3 regions of the Neobacillus sedimentimangrovi genome follow, and region 3 is predicted to be linked to each of the others. Evidence: riboswitches for the same ligand, from Rfam matches in the RefSeq annotation. Region 3 holds a riboswitch; each other region holds the start of a gene.
What was found. A riboswitch is a leader RNA that binds a small molecule or an ion and turns the genes downstream of it on or off. The one in region 3 is predicted to bind S-adenosylmethionine.

Region 1 (4,277 bases), on a different contig from region 3:
TCTGCCGAGACGATGTTAAATAAACGGACATTGCCTTATTTGGAAAAAATCCACCGACAAATTGTCGATGAAATGCTTTGCCAGCGGCACGAGGTCCATCCGATGTATCCAAGCGATTTTGCTGGAAATCTTGAAGTTTTGTCACTGGATGAATTGCGTTCAGCGATCCATCATTTGCTGGACATCCGGGATGAGAATGTATGGATGCTGTTCGGCACACTGCCATTCTATGCTTGCAGCAGCAAACAAGAAGATTTAGACTTATTAAAACGGCTTCATTCAAGCAAAAATGTGACTGTCCGAAATGACCCGGATGGGCGTTCTCGTCTTAATGTTAATATTTTTAATGGTGATATTATTGTGACCGATTTTGGAGACGCTCCTCCGCTTGGAAACATTCAAACGACTAGTCTCTTGGATGCTTATGAAACATGGCAATCTTCAAAATTAGCGAAAGAATTAAGCTGTCATTGTACGGCAGTTAAATGTCTAGGACCTAATATTCTAGTAAAAAACAGTTATTATCAAAATGTAGATTTCACAAAACGGAAAGCGAATTTGGCATTCTAAAAAGCAGGATTTTCCTATCCTGCTCAAATGGTTATTTATCTAACAAAAAATGCTTAGAGCGTAATGATATGCTCCTCATAAGGTGGACAGGTTAAAAAATAAAAATCTGTTTACCAAAGGGGAGTATTTTTACTATTAAGCCGTATGTTTTGCCAGCTTTAGATGTTTATGCATGGATATAAGTAAGATCACCCCGCTGATAAGAAGCAAGGCACTAGTGCTAATAAATACAGCTGAAAATCCTAGATAACTGGAAATGAAGCCGCCCATCATTGGACCAATGATATTTCCAAGAAACCTTAAACTATTGTTATAGCCAAGTACTTCTCCTTGCATAGCAATGGGAGCTTCTTGACGAATATAGGCAATACGGACAGGAATGATTCCTCCGATGGCTACTCCAAGGATAAAGCGGATCACCACTAATTGCCAATATTCTGTGACAGCTGCTCCTGGCAAATAAACAATTCCTGAAAAAAATAATAGAATCACGAGTACTTTAATATATCCGTGTTTATCCGCAATTTTACCCCAGTTTCGAGACATTAAAAGATTCCCTAGACCTGCAGCGGAAAAGGCAATTCCCGAATAAAAGGCGATGTTCACAGGGCCATGCAGTTTAGCCACAAATAGGGATAGGATGGGTTGAATGCTGAAGTGCGCGATCTGGACTAGAGTTGAGATGAGTAGGACAGTTAGCATGACAGGGTTTTTAATAATATGTAAAATGACTTCTTTGCTTGAGTAATGGGATTGCTCCCCTTGTTTCATTTCAATTCTGAACTCTTTTGTAGCCATCACAAGCAGGGCAGAGAAGAAAATGAAAAACGAAGTCCATTTAAAGGTGGCAGAGTAGCCAAATGCATCTGCTAGAACGCCGCCGACCATGGGTCCTAATAAAGTTCCTGTTATACTTCCTGTTTGTAACGTGCCTAAAATTCGGCCAGCAATTTCTTTCGGTGTTTGTGTCGATATAAACGCTTGCGACATAGGAATAAATCCAGAAAAAAAACCCATGAAAAAGCGAAACAGTAATAACTCCCAAACAGATTCAGCAAAACTGATAAACAATATAGATAATCCCATGCCAAGACCAGAGATAATTAAAATCTTTTTCCTTCCGTACCGGTCGCCAATTTTACCCCAAATCGGAGAAAACAAGAAGGCAGAGACAAAGGTAATTCCAAATGTAATGCCTGACCAATGCTCGACATAGGTTTCTGAAAAATTTCCCATCGATTCGATGTATAATGAGATAAAAGGAAGCACCATCGTCATACTTCCAGCAACAAAGAAGTTAGCAAACCATAGAATCCACAAATTATGCTTTGTACGTTCTTGCTGAGTCACAGCTTTAACACTTCTTTCTGCATAAATATTTCGATTCTCTAAATATTATTATAATGAAATTTCTGAAAAAGTGAAATAGGAAGTTTATCCTTAAGGAAGGAAATACCAATAGAATTTTTATTATAAAATTCAAAATACTATTGACAACTTGTTAACAGGAGTATAAATTTAGTGTATTACTTATAGTTGAAAAAATGAAATGGAATTCTCTTATCAAGAGTGGCTGAGGGACAGGCCCAATGATGCCCGGCAACCGTTCCAAACGGAATTGGTGCTAATTCCTGCAAAACAATTGTGTTTTGATAGATAAGAGAGGAGTAGTCCGATTTATTGGTGATGAAACCTCTCTTTTCTGGAGAGGTTTTTTATTTTAGATAAATACATACTTTTCCGATGGGAAAACAAACAAAAGAGTAATAGGGGGAGTTTCAAAATGAAAAGAAAATTTTTTAAAACAACGCTTGTTTCCGCATTAGCCGTATCACTTTTGTTAACAGGCTGTGCATCAGGGGGAGATTCCAAACAGGCAAGCGGGAATAAAAAGGTGTCCATTGAAGGAGTACCAGAGCGTTTTGCCAAAGGAGATCCAGTAAAGATTAAGGTTGTTCGAAAAATTGGTGGGGATGATCATACTGCTCAATTTTTAGCCGGAGCAAAAGAAGAAGGTGAGGCTTTAGGTTTTCAGGTTGATGTGTTTACGGCAAATGGGGATACAGCTAAGTTCCATGATGCGATTAATCAGGCATTAAATCAGAATTATGATGGTTTTATCATTTCCCACGGTGACGATGATGCGACAGTGAATGATGTAAAGAAAATCGTAGAAAAAGGGAAAAGTGTGGTAGCTTTTGACTCTAATCCAAAGCTTGCCGAAGTGGAGGGGGTTACGTTAACTTCCCAAGATGATGAGGCATTAGCGACATTGGCACTTGAGCAGCTAGTCAAGGATACGAACGGAAAAGCCAATATCGCCTACCTTTGGGTGGATGGATTCCCTCCAATGGTTCGAAGAAATAAGGTTTATCAAGAGGTATTATCGAAAAATCCTGGCATAAAGGAAGTCGAACGTTTTGGGGTAGCATCTGCTGACACTAGTGTCCAAACACAAAACGCTGTTGCTGCCATGTTAAATAAATATCCAAAAGGAAAACTGGATGCGATTTTTGCTACATGGGATGCCTTTGCTATTGGAGCAGCTCGAGCACTGAAAGAAGCAGGACGTGAAGAGGTAAAAATATATGGAATTGACGTTTCTAATGCCGATTTGCAAGAAATTCAAAGGGATAAAAGTGCGTGGAAGTATACAGCAGCAGTGGACCCAAAATTAATCGGTGCTGTTGATATGAGATTACTGGCGAAAAAACTTGCTGGTGAAGAAACTCCACAAACGTACGATTTGGAAGCATCACTCATTTCGCAAGAAGAAGTTCAGAAATCGAAGGAACCAGTTAATATGGTGAATCTAGCCACCATTGTTCCTGGATGGGGAAAATCGGATGAATTTGAAGAAGAGTGGATGAAGAAGTTAAAGGAACATTATCAGAAATAATGGGGATAGGTACACTCTTTTCGGTGGGCGAAGAGAGTGTACTGATGAAGGGGGTGTCAACTTGATGCAAACAAAGTTAGAGATGAAAAACATCTCAATTGAATTTTCCGGTGTTAAGGCATTAAACGGAGTTCATTTTTCGATGGAATCGGGAACCATTCATGCACTAATTGGAGCAAATGGAGCGGGGAAATCCACTTTGATGAAAGTTCTCTCTGGTGCCTATGATCATTATTCAGGCGAAATTAGGCTCGGAGGACAGACTGTAATGATCCGCACACCGAAACAAGCCCAAGATGCCGGGATTCAAATGGTTTACCAGGAAGTCGATACGGCCTTAATTCCATACTTGACGGTGGCTGAGAATATTATGTTGCTTGATACCATACATAACATGGGGAAGAAGCAGTGGATAAAATGGGGAGAAATTCACGAGAGAGCAACAGAAATTCTCAGGAGCATGAATATCAACCTTTCGATTAAGAAATTGGTAAGCGAGTTGACGCTTGCTGAAAAACAGATGGTTTTGATTGCCCGTGCAATCTCAAATCAGTGTAAATTTCTCATTTTGGATGAGCCAACGGCACCATTAAGTCATATGGAGACGAAAGAACTTTTTCGAATTGTACGAGATTTAAAGGAAAAAGGAGTTGGGATCATTTTTATCTCTCACCGTCTTCCGGAAATCTTTGAAATATGCGATGAAATAACGATTATGAGAAACGGAGAATTGGTTGTTAAAGAAAAGGTGCCTGACACAACACCAAATCAGGTGGTGGAACATATGCTTGGCCAAAAGCTTGAGGAG
Region 2 (4,277 bases), on a different contig from region 3:
TTGCCGGAACTCATGTTTTAGAAAAAAACGGCAAGTTATATAACACAGCACATTTATTTTATCCAGATGGCAGAATTGGCGAGCAGGCCAAACTTCATATTACTCCAACCGAAGTTAACGAATGGAATATGGCCAAAGGAGATTCGTTTCAAATTTTTGAAACGGAAAAAGGAAAAATAGCCATTCTAACTTGCTATGATATTGAATTTCCAGAAATCGTCCGTATGGCCAAGGCAAAAGGAGCAGACGTTATTTTCTGTCCATCTTGTACCGATGATCGCCACGGGTTCCACCGAGTCCGGTACACCTGCCATGCTCGGGCAATTGAAAATCAGGTATATGTGGTTCTAACAGGAACAGTCGGCTCATTGCCAACCGTTGATTTTATGCGAGCTAATTTTGCGCAGGCTGCTGTTATCACACCGAATGATATTCCATTCCCTCCGCAGGGCATACAGGTACAAGGGGAAATCAATAATGACATGATCGTAACCGCAGACCTTGACCTTCAATTATTATATGAAGTTCGCGAGCGTGGTTCTGTCACGACATGGCGCGACCGTAGAACCGATCTGTACACTGATTGGAAATAAAAAAAGAAGAACTATAAATAGTTTTATGGAGGGGTTGGTAAAGTGTATCACAGTGAATTGTATGTTTTTGACCAAGATCGTCCGATTCCAGTTTGTATTCGCAATTATACGAAAGACGACTTTGATCAGCTTATTGAAATCCAGTCCGAATGTTTTCCACCTCCTTTTCCATCGGAATTGTGGTGGAACAAAGAGCAATTAACCAATCATGTTACTCTTTTTCCAGAAGGAGCTTTATGTGTTGAGATCAATGGGGAATTAGCTGGGTCACTTACCGGACTTTGCGTAGACTTTGATCCAAATGATGCTGCCCATACGTGGGGAGAGATCACTGACCACGGTTATATTCGCAATCATGACCCTAACGGTAATACTTTATATATTGTCGACATTAGTGTTCGTCCCAAGTATCGCAAACTTGGGCTAGGAAAATTAATGATGCAGGCTATGTACCATGTCGTAATTGAAAAAGGGTATGATCGATTGCTCGGAGGAGGGCGTATGCCAGGCTACCATAAAGTGGCTGATCAAATGTCACCAGAAGCCTATTTGCAAGCCATTATTAGCGGGCAGTTAAAGGATCCTGTTATCACGTTTCTACTCCGATGCGGGAGAGTTCCTCTTGGGATTGCCAAAGATTATCTCGAGGATGAAGAATCTTGTAATTATGCGGTTCTTATGGAATGGAAAAACCCTTTTAAAAATAGACAGTGATATACTTTACAGATCATTTTTACTCCACGTTCTTCGTTTTTTGAGGACTGGAGAATTTTCTAAGTGATTTAGCCTGCGGTTTATCCCTGACCAGAATTTGCGCAGGAGTTTAAATGCTTTTCACCCTAGTGTACTTGTACTAATTTATCAATTCTTACAAGTTTTATTGATTATTCTGAAAAGAGAAATATTGACATCCTTAGTATAGTTGACTATTATTGTTATTAATATGTTGGAAAATAATGAATAGTGAAATATAACTCTTATCCAGAGTGGCGGAGGGACTAGGCCCAATGAAGCCCGGCAACCTTCAAGGTATTCCTTGAAAAGGTGCTAATTCCTGCAGGTTTATTACCTGAAAGATAAGAGGAGGAAACAAAAGCCCTCTTCTTATGAAGAGGGTTTTTCATTTTAGTAAAGGGGTGGAAGAGAAAATGTCTGTAATTAAAGTGGCAATACTCGGATTTGGTACGGTTGGTGAAGGAGTTTATCGGACCATTCAATCTCATTCTGATGAGCTGTCAGCTGTTTTAGGAAAAAAGGTCGAAGTAGCGGCTATTCTAATTAAAAACAAAGATCGAAAAAGAAATATTCATGATGAAGTTTTTGTTACTACCAATTTTGAAGAAATCCTTCAACTGCCTCAACTGGATGTGGTTGTTGAAGCAATTGTCGATAAGGAACCTGCTTTTACATATTTGAAAAATGTCATTCAGCGGGGCTGCCACGTGATTACAGCTAATAAGGAAATGTTCGCCCATCATGGAAAAGAGCTACTTGAGCTGGCGGAAAAGAATAGTGTATCTGTTGGATTCGAGGCAACGGTAGCCGGAGGAATACCAGTCATTCAAACGTTGAGACAGTTATTAAAAATTAACCGTGTCCAGCAGATTGAAGGGATTTTAAATGGTACATCAAATTTTATTCTTACAGAAATGAGAGAGAAAAAACAGTCGTTTGAAGAAAGTTTGTTGCAGGCGCAGGAAAATGGTTATGCAGAAGCGAATCCTACGAATGATGTTGAAGGCTTTGATGCATTTTATAAAACAATGATTCTAAGCCAAATCGCCTTTGGAGTGGAACCTGAGTGGGATGAAGTTGAGCGAGAAGGAATCACTTCCATAACAAGTGAATTGATGGAAACTGCCGGAAAAATTGGATTGAAGTTTAAACATATTGCCAGCCTAATCAATGAGGGAAATCAAGTTAAAGCATCGGTTAAACCTGTTCTAGTAGGAAGTGAGCACCCTTTTTATCATGTGGAAGGGATAGAAAATGCAGTAGCCGTGCATTCCGATCTGGTAGGACGGATTACACTTCAAGGTCCAGGTGCTGGGATGTTCCCAACCGCAAGTGCAGTAATCGAAGATCTTGTTTATGTTTGTCAATCGTCATCCTCCAAGAAGCTAACTGTGAAAACTTCTTCTGTACTTCCAAAACAGCATAAAAAAATAAAATATTGGCTTGTACAAGGATTAATACCATATAATTGCCCTCCATTCATTAGCCTTGAAGAAGAAATTGGGGAAGGGATTTTTGTCGTTAAAGCGTCTAAGGATGATCTAAATCACCTTGAAAAGCAACAAACCGCTATTCGTTATTTTTCCATCGAAGGAGAGTTTCAATCCAAAATCGTTTCCAAGGAATCTGTGACAGTTAATTAAAATAAGAAGCAGGTAAAAACCTGCTTCATTTACTCTTTTCACCATTATTTTTTTCTGCGTGCATTGACACGTTGGTTGGCGGCATTGGCCCGGGAAAGTGCCTCAAGGTCAGCTCCATCTGCCATTTCTTTAGAGAATTCTACATCATTTCCGTCAGATTTCATGTTTTTAGGAACTTGTGGGAGTGAAGCTTTATTACGATCACGAGTTTTTTGTCCTCTTGAGCGGCCCATTAAAATACCCCTTTCAAATGTGACTAGTGGAGCTTAATATGCTCCCTTTACTAGCTTTTACAATTTGGATGGGGTCGATTAATGGAAAAAATTAATCAGTTTGGGTATTACCTTTTATTTTTTAAATACCCGCCTGCTCTGTCAGCCATTTTAAATTCATGGCCGTATGTAACTTCTTGCATACTTGTTAAATGGCTTCTTTCACGATCTCTATTTCTTTTCTTTTTTTCCGACAATTTGATCATCCTTTCCATTATTTTAATAAGTAAAATGGTACATAATGTACCCATCTCCATTTTTACCTTTTAAAAATGGAATGATACCGTATTTTAGGAAATATATTTAATAAGTTAAGGGTCAATGGAATACCAATATCTTTTTCCTTCATAACAAATGTACTCAATGGTAAAGTAGAGGTGAGGTGAAGGGATATGGGAATCATTACAAAAATCACCACACAGCAGAAAAATAAAGACCGGTTCAATATTTATATGGATTCCGGTCAAGGAGAAGAATTTGCATTTAGTGTAGATAGTGATGTTTTAATAAAATTTCATCTAAAAAAAGGAATGGAAATTGATGAGTTTTCATTAATGGAAATTCAGTATCAAGATGATATCCGTAAGGCATACAATTTAGCTGTCCATTACTTGGCGAGGAGAATGAGATCGGAAAAAGAAGTGCGGGATTACCTTATTTCAAAAGAGGTGGATGAGCCGGTAATAAATGAAGTATTACTGAAACTTTCTGAACAAAAATATTTAAACGACTGTGAATTTGCTGCTGCCTATGTTCGGACACAGGTTAACACGACTGATAAAGGTCCAGAGGTAATCAAGATGGAATTAAAGGAAAAAGGAATCTCTGAAGCCTTGATTAATCAGGCACTTGACGAGTTTCCTCAAGAGCAGCAAATTGAAAAAGTATCAAAAATCAGTGAAAAGTTTTTCAAAAAAAATTTGAAAGAATCATTTCGCATTCAAAAGCAAAAACTTGAGCAAATGTTGTTAAGAAAAGGGTATCCATACGAGGTCATCCACATTGTGATAGATGATATGGATAGGCATAAAGAA
Region 3 (4,277 bases):
AGGGTAATTTTAAAAAACAAGCGATTCCAATTGGAATCGCTTGTTTTTATGAAAAAGTTTAGGCAATTGGTCCGCCTTTTTCTTCAATTTCTGGTCCTACGTCTTTAAACTTCTTAAAGTTTTCTCGGAATTTGGCTGCAAGTTCTTTCGCCTTAATTTCATATGCTTTCGGATCAGCCCATGTTTTTTGTGGCTGAAGAACTTCATCTGGTACTCCAGGGATATGAAGTGGAATATTTAAACCAAAGATTTCATCCTTGATAGTCTCCACATTGTTTAATTCACCTTCAAGTGCAGCTTGCACCATGGCTCTTGTGTAAGAAAGCTTCATTCTTTGACCCACGCCATATTCTCCGCCAGTCCAGCCTGTATTTACTAAAAAGACATTTACATTGTGCTCAAGAATTTTTTCTCCTAGCATTTCAGCATAGCGTGTTGCCGGAAGTGGAAGGAATGGCGCGCCAAAGCAAGTAGAGAATGTAGCTTGTGGTGATGTTACACCACGTTCAGTACCAGCAAGTTTTGATGTATAACCGCTTAAGAAGTGATACATTGCTTGTTCTTTTGTTAATTTAGCAATTGGAGGTAATACACCAAAAGCATCAGCCGTTAAGAATACAATGGTATTCGGATGGCCTGCAATGCTAGGCTGAATAATATTATCAATCGCTTCGATTGGATAAGCGGCACGGGTATTTTCAGTTAGTGTTCCATCATTATAATCCGGAATTCGAGATTCTTGGTCGATAACCACATTTTCAAGAACCGTTCCAAAGCGGATTGCATCAAAAATTTGCGGTTCCTTTTCACGTGATAGATTGATGCATTTTGCATAACAACCGCCCTCGATATTGAACACGCCATTTGATGACCAGCCATGCTCATCATCACCAATTAACTTACGGTTCGGATCAGCGGAAAGGGTAGTCTTACCTGTTCCGGATAAGCCAAAGAATAATGCAACATCCCCTTCAGCACCAACATTTGCGGAGCAGTGCATGGAGAAAATATTGTTCTCAGGTAGCAAATAATTCATTACAGAGAAAATGGATTTTTTCATTTCACCTGCATATTCTGTACCGCCAATTAAAACAATTCGACGTTCAAAGGAAATGATAATGAATGTTTCAGAATTAGTTCCATCTACCTTAGGATCTGCTTTAAAATTTGGCGCAGAAATAACTGTAAATTCCGCCTCATGTGAAAGTAATTCTTCCTCAGTTGGACGGATAAATAATTGGTGGGCAAATAAATTATGCCATGCAAACTCATTGATCACTTGAATCGGTAGGCGGGATTTTTTATCAGCTCCTGCGAAGCCTTTGAAAACAAATATTTCATTTTGTTGTTTTAAGTAATCCAATACTTTATTATATAAGTTAGTAAAAACTTCTTCAGAGATTGGTTGGTTAAGGGAGCCCCAATCAATTTTATCTTTTGTAGACGCTTCTGAAACAATAAATTTATCTTGTGGTGACCGACCAGTATATTTACCTGTTGAAACTCGTACTGCTCCGGTAGAAGTTAATAACCCCTCATTACGGTTTAAAATTTTTTCCACTAACTGAGGAACGGATAATTGAACATGGACATTATCTGCATTTAATAGAAGTTTTAATTCATTTGGAATATGAACAGTATTCATATAACGAACCTTCCTTATAAAAATTTTTTTAAGTACTATTGTCAAACAATAGTATAACACAATTATACGAATAGTCTATACTATTTAATGAAGTAAGGTTGTATTTTATACTTTATTCTTATCCTGTTGAAAAAGTCATAGACAGGATTAGTTTTTTCATTAAAAACTTAATGAATAAAGAATATTTTTTGATAAAAGTTTCTAAAAAATCCATTGACATTGCTTAAAGATGTGGGTTATGATTTAACCCTGAACGGATACTCTCTTATCCCGAGATGGTGGAGGGACAGGCCCAATGAAACCCAGCAACCTGCATACTAAGAAAATGTCTTATAACTAGACATTTTCTAGGCAAAGGTGCTTAACCTGATGCAAGGCTAGTCCTTGAACGATAAGAGTGAAAGGCACGCAAAACAATTGCTTATAACCTTTCCTCAAATGGAAAGGTTTTTTCTTTTGTCCGTGTCTACATAATCGCTTTTTTAACACGAGAAGATAACAGGGAAATTTAATATATTATAAAAACCCTGTGTTTATTTCATACTATAAGGGAATGAGTTCCGTATCAATTCTGAGGTTTGAGCGAAAGCCATCTAAGCAAGTAAGCGACCTCATTTATCTCATATCTATAGGAGGAATTCAGATGTCAACAAAACGTCGTTTGTTTACTTCTGAATCAGTAACTGAAGGTCATCCGGATAAGATTTGTGACCAAATTTCTGATTCTATTTTAGACGCTATTTTAGCAAAGGATCCTAATGCGCGTGTTGCTGCAGAAACTTCAGTAACAACAGGGTTAGTTCTTGTTTCAGGGGAAATCACTACTTCTACATATGTAGATATCCCGAAGATTGTTCGTGATACAGTTCGCGAGATTGGTTATACACGTGCTAAGTATGGTTTTGATGCAGACACTTGTGCAGTATTGACTTCTATTGATGAACAGTCACCTGATATCGCGATGGGTGTTGACCAGGCATTGGAAGCACGTGAAGGTTTAATGACTGATGAGCAAATTGAAGCGATTGGTGCGGGTGACCAAGGCTTAATGTTTGGATTTGCCTGCAATGAAACAAAAGAGCTTATGCCTCTTCCAATTTCACTTGCACACAAGCTTGCCCATCGTTTAACGGAAGTTCGTAAAGAGGATATTCTTCCATATCTTCGTCCAGACGGTAAAACACAGGTAACTGTTGAATACGATGAAAATAACAATCCAGTTCGTATTGATACGATTGTTATTTCTACTCAGCATCATCCAGAAATTACATTAGAACAGATTCAGCGTAATATTAAGGAATATGTCATCAATCCTGTTGTTCCAAAAGAATTGATTGATGAAAATACGAAATATTTTATTAACCCAACTGGCCGTTTCGTTATTGGCGGACCTCAAGGGGATGCAGGTTTAACAGGCCGTAAAATTATTGTTGATACGTATGGCGGATATGCTCGTCATGGTGGCGGTGCTTTCTCAGGTAAAGATCCTACTAAGGTTGACCGTTCCGCAGCCTATGCAGCACGTTATGTAGCGAAAAATATCGTTGCTGCAGGATTAGCTGATAAGTGTGAAGTACAGCTTGCCTATGCCATCGGGGTAGCAAGACCAGTTTCTATTTCAATCGATACATTTGGTACAGGCAAAGTTTCTGAGGAAGTATTGGTTAATTTAGTTGAATCTAACTTTGATCTTCGCCCTGCTGGCATTATCAAAATGTTAGATTTACGTCGTCCGATTTACAAGCAAACAGCTGCTTATGGACATTTTGGTCGCTCTGATGTAGATCTACCTTGGGAGCGTACAGATAAAGCAGAAATCTTACGTCAACAGGCAAACTTATAATAAATTCATTCGTTGACTATTATAGTTTGACTATAAAAAAGCGGGAGTTACTCCCGCTTTTTTACTTTTGTAATGATTTATAATATTGTGCTTTCTCTTTATATTCTCTTGAAATACGTTCCATATCTTTAATATCATCAGCAGTGAGTTCTCTAATCACCTTGGCAGGTCTTCCAAATGCCAGTGTATTGGGAGGGATTTTTTTACCTTGAGGTACCAAGCTGCCGGCTCCAATAAAAGCTCCCTCACCAATTTCCGCTTGATCAAGAATGATCGAGCCCATTCCAATTAATGCTTTTTTTCGAATGATACAGCTGTGCAGGATTACCTGATGTCCGACCGTTACTTCATCCTCAATAATTAGGGGATTATTGGGGCTTTGGTGTAAGATAGAATTGTCTTGAATATTAACCTTTTTCCCTATTCTTGTAGGAGCTACATCACCTCTAATAACAGTGTTAAACCAGATGCTGGATTCCTCATCAATTTCAACATCACCGGTAATGGTCACATAATCGGCAATAAATACGGAATCGGCAATGGTTGGATACTTATCTTTATACGGATAAATCATAAACAACGCTCCTTTACCATACAATAGATGTATTCATTTTATCGAAAATTTGCAGAAATATAAAATAAATGGTACACCCTTCATAGGGACATGGTTTCAACCTACAATTGGTTGTAGGTTATGGTAAAATACTTAAAACGATAGCAGGGGGATTATATAAATATGTGGAAGTGGGAAGCAGAAGGAGAAGCAAAAGCTGTGATCGTGATTGTCCA

Region 1: linked by a shared signal. The riboswitch ahead of GZA11_RS09565 (sugar ABC transporter substrate-binding protein) and the one ahead of metK (methionine adenosyltransferase) in region 3 are both predicted to bind S-adenosylmethionine.
Region 2: linked by a shared signal. The riboswitch ahead of GZA11_RS08495 (homoserine dehydrogenase) and the one ahead of metK (methionine adenosyltransferase) in region 3 are both predicted to bind S-adenosylmethionine.

What each region holds. Positions count from the first base shown of each region.
Region 1 covers NZ_JAAFZF010000024.1:13,277-17,553, reverse strand. The annotation lists gene yfkAB (radical SAM/CxCxxxxC motif protein YfkAB) at 1-570, shown strand, start outside; gene GZA11_RS09570 (MFS transporter) at 706-1,920, opposite strand; SAM riboswitch class I at 2,128-2,233, shown strand; gene GZA11_RS09565 (sugar ABC transporter substrate-binding protein) at 2,354-3,469, shown strand; gene GZA11_RS09560 (sugar ABC transporter ATP-binding protein) at 3,534-4,277, shown strand, end outside.
Region 2 covers NZ_JAAFZF010000019.1:25,710-29,986, reverse strand. The annotation lists gene GZA11_RS08505 (carbon-nitrogen hydrolase family protein) at 1-593, shown strand, start outside; gene GZA11_RS08500 (GNAT family N-acetyltransferase) at 636-1,307, shown strand; SAM riboswitch class I at 1,568-1,676, shown strand; gene GZA11_RS08495 (homoserine dehydrogenase) at 1,742-2,971, shown strand; gene GZA11_RS08490 (YfhD family protein) at 3,016-3,204, opposite strand; gene GZA11_RS08485 (YfhE family protein) at 3,312-3,440, opposite strand; gene recX (recombination regulator RecX) at 3,636-4,277, shown strand, end outside.
Region 3 covers NZ_JAAFZF010000046.1:14,381-18,657, forward strand. The annotation lists gene pckA (phosphoenolpyruvate carboxykinase (ATP)) at 59-1,645, opposite strand; SAM riboswitch class I at 1,908-2,043, shown strand; gene metK (methionine adenosyltransferase) at 2,289-3,488, shown strand; gene GZA11_RS13370 (gamma carbonic anhydrase) at 3,550-4,062, opposite strand; gene GZA11_RS13375 (alpha/beta hydrolase) at 4,225-4,277, shown strand, end outside.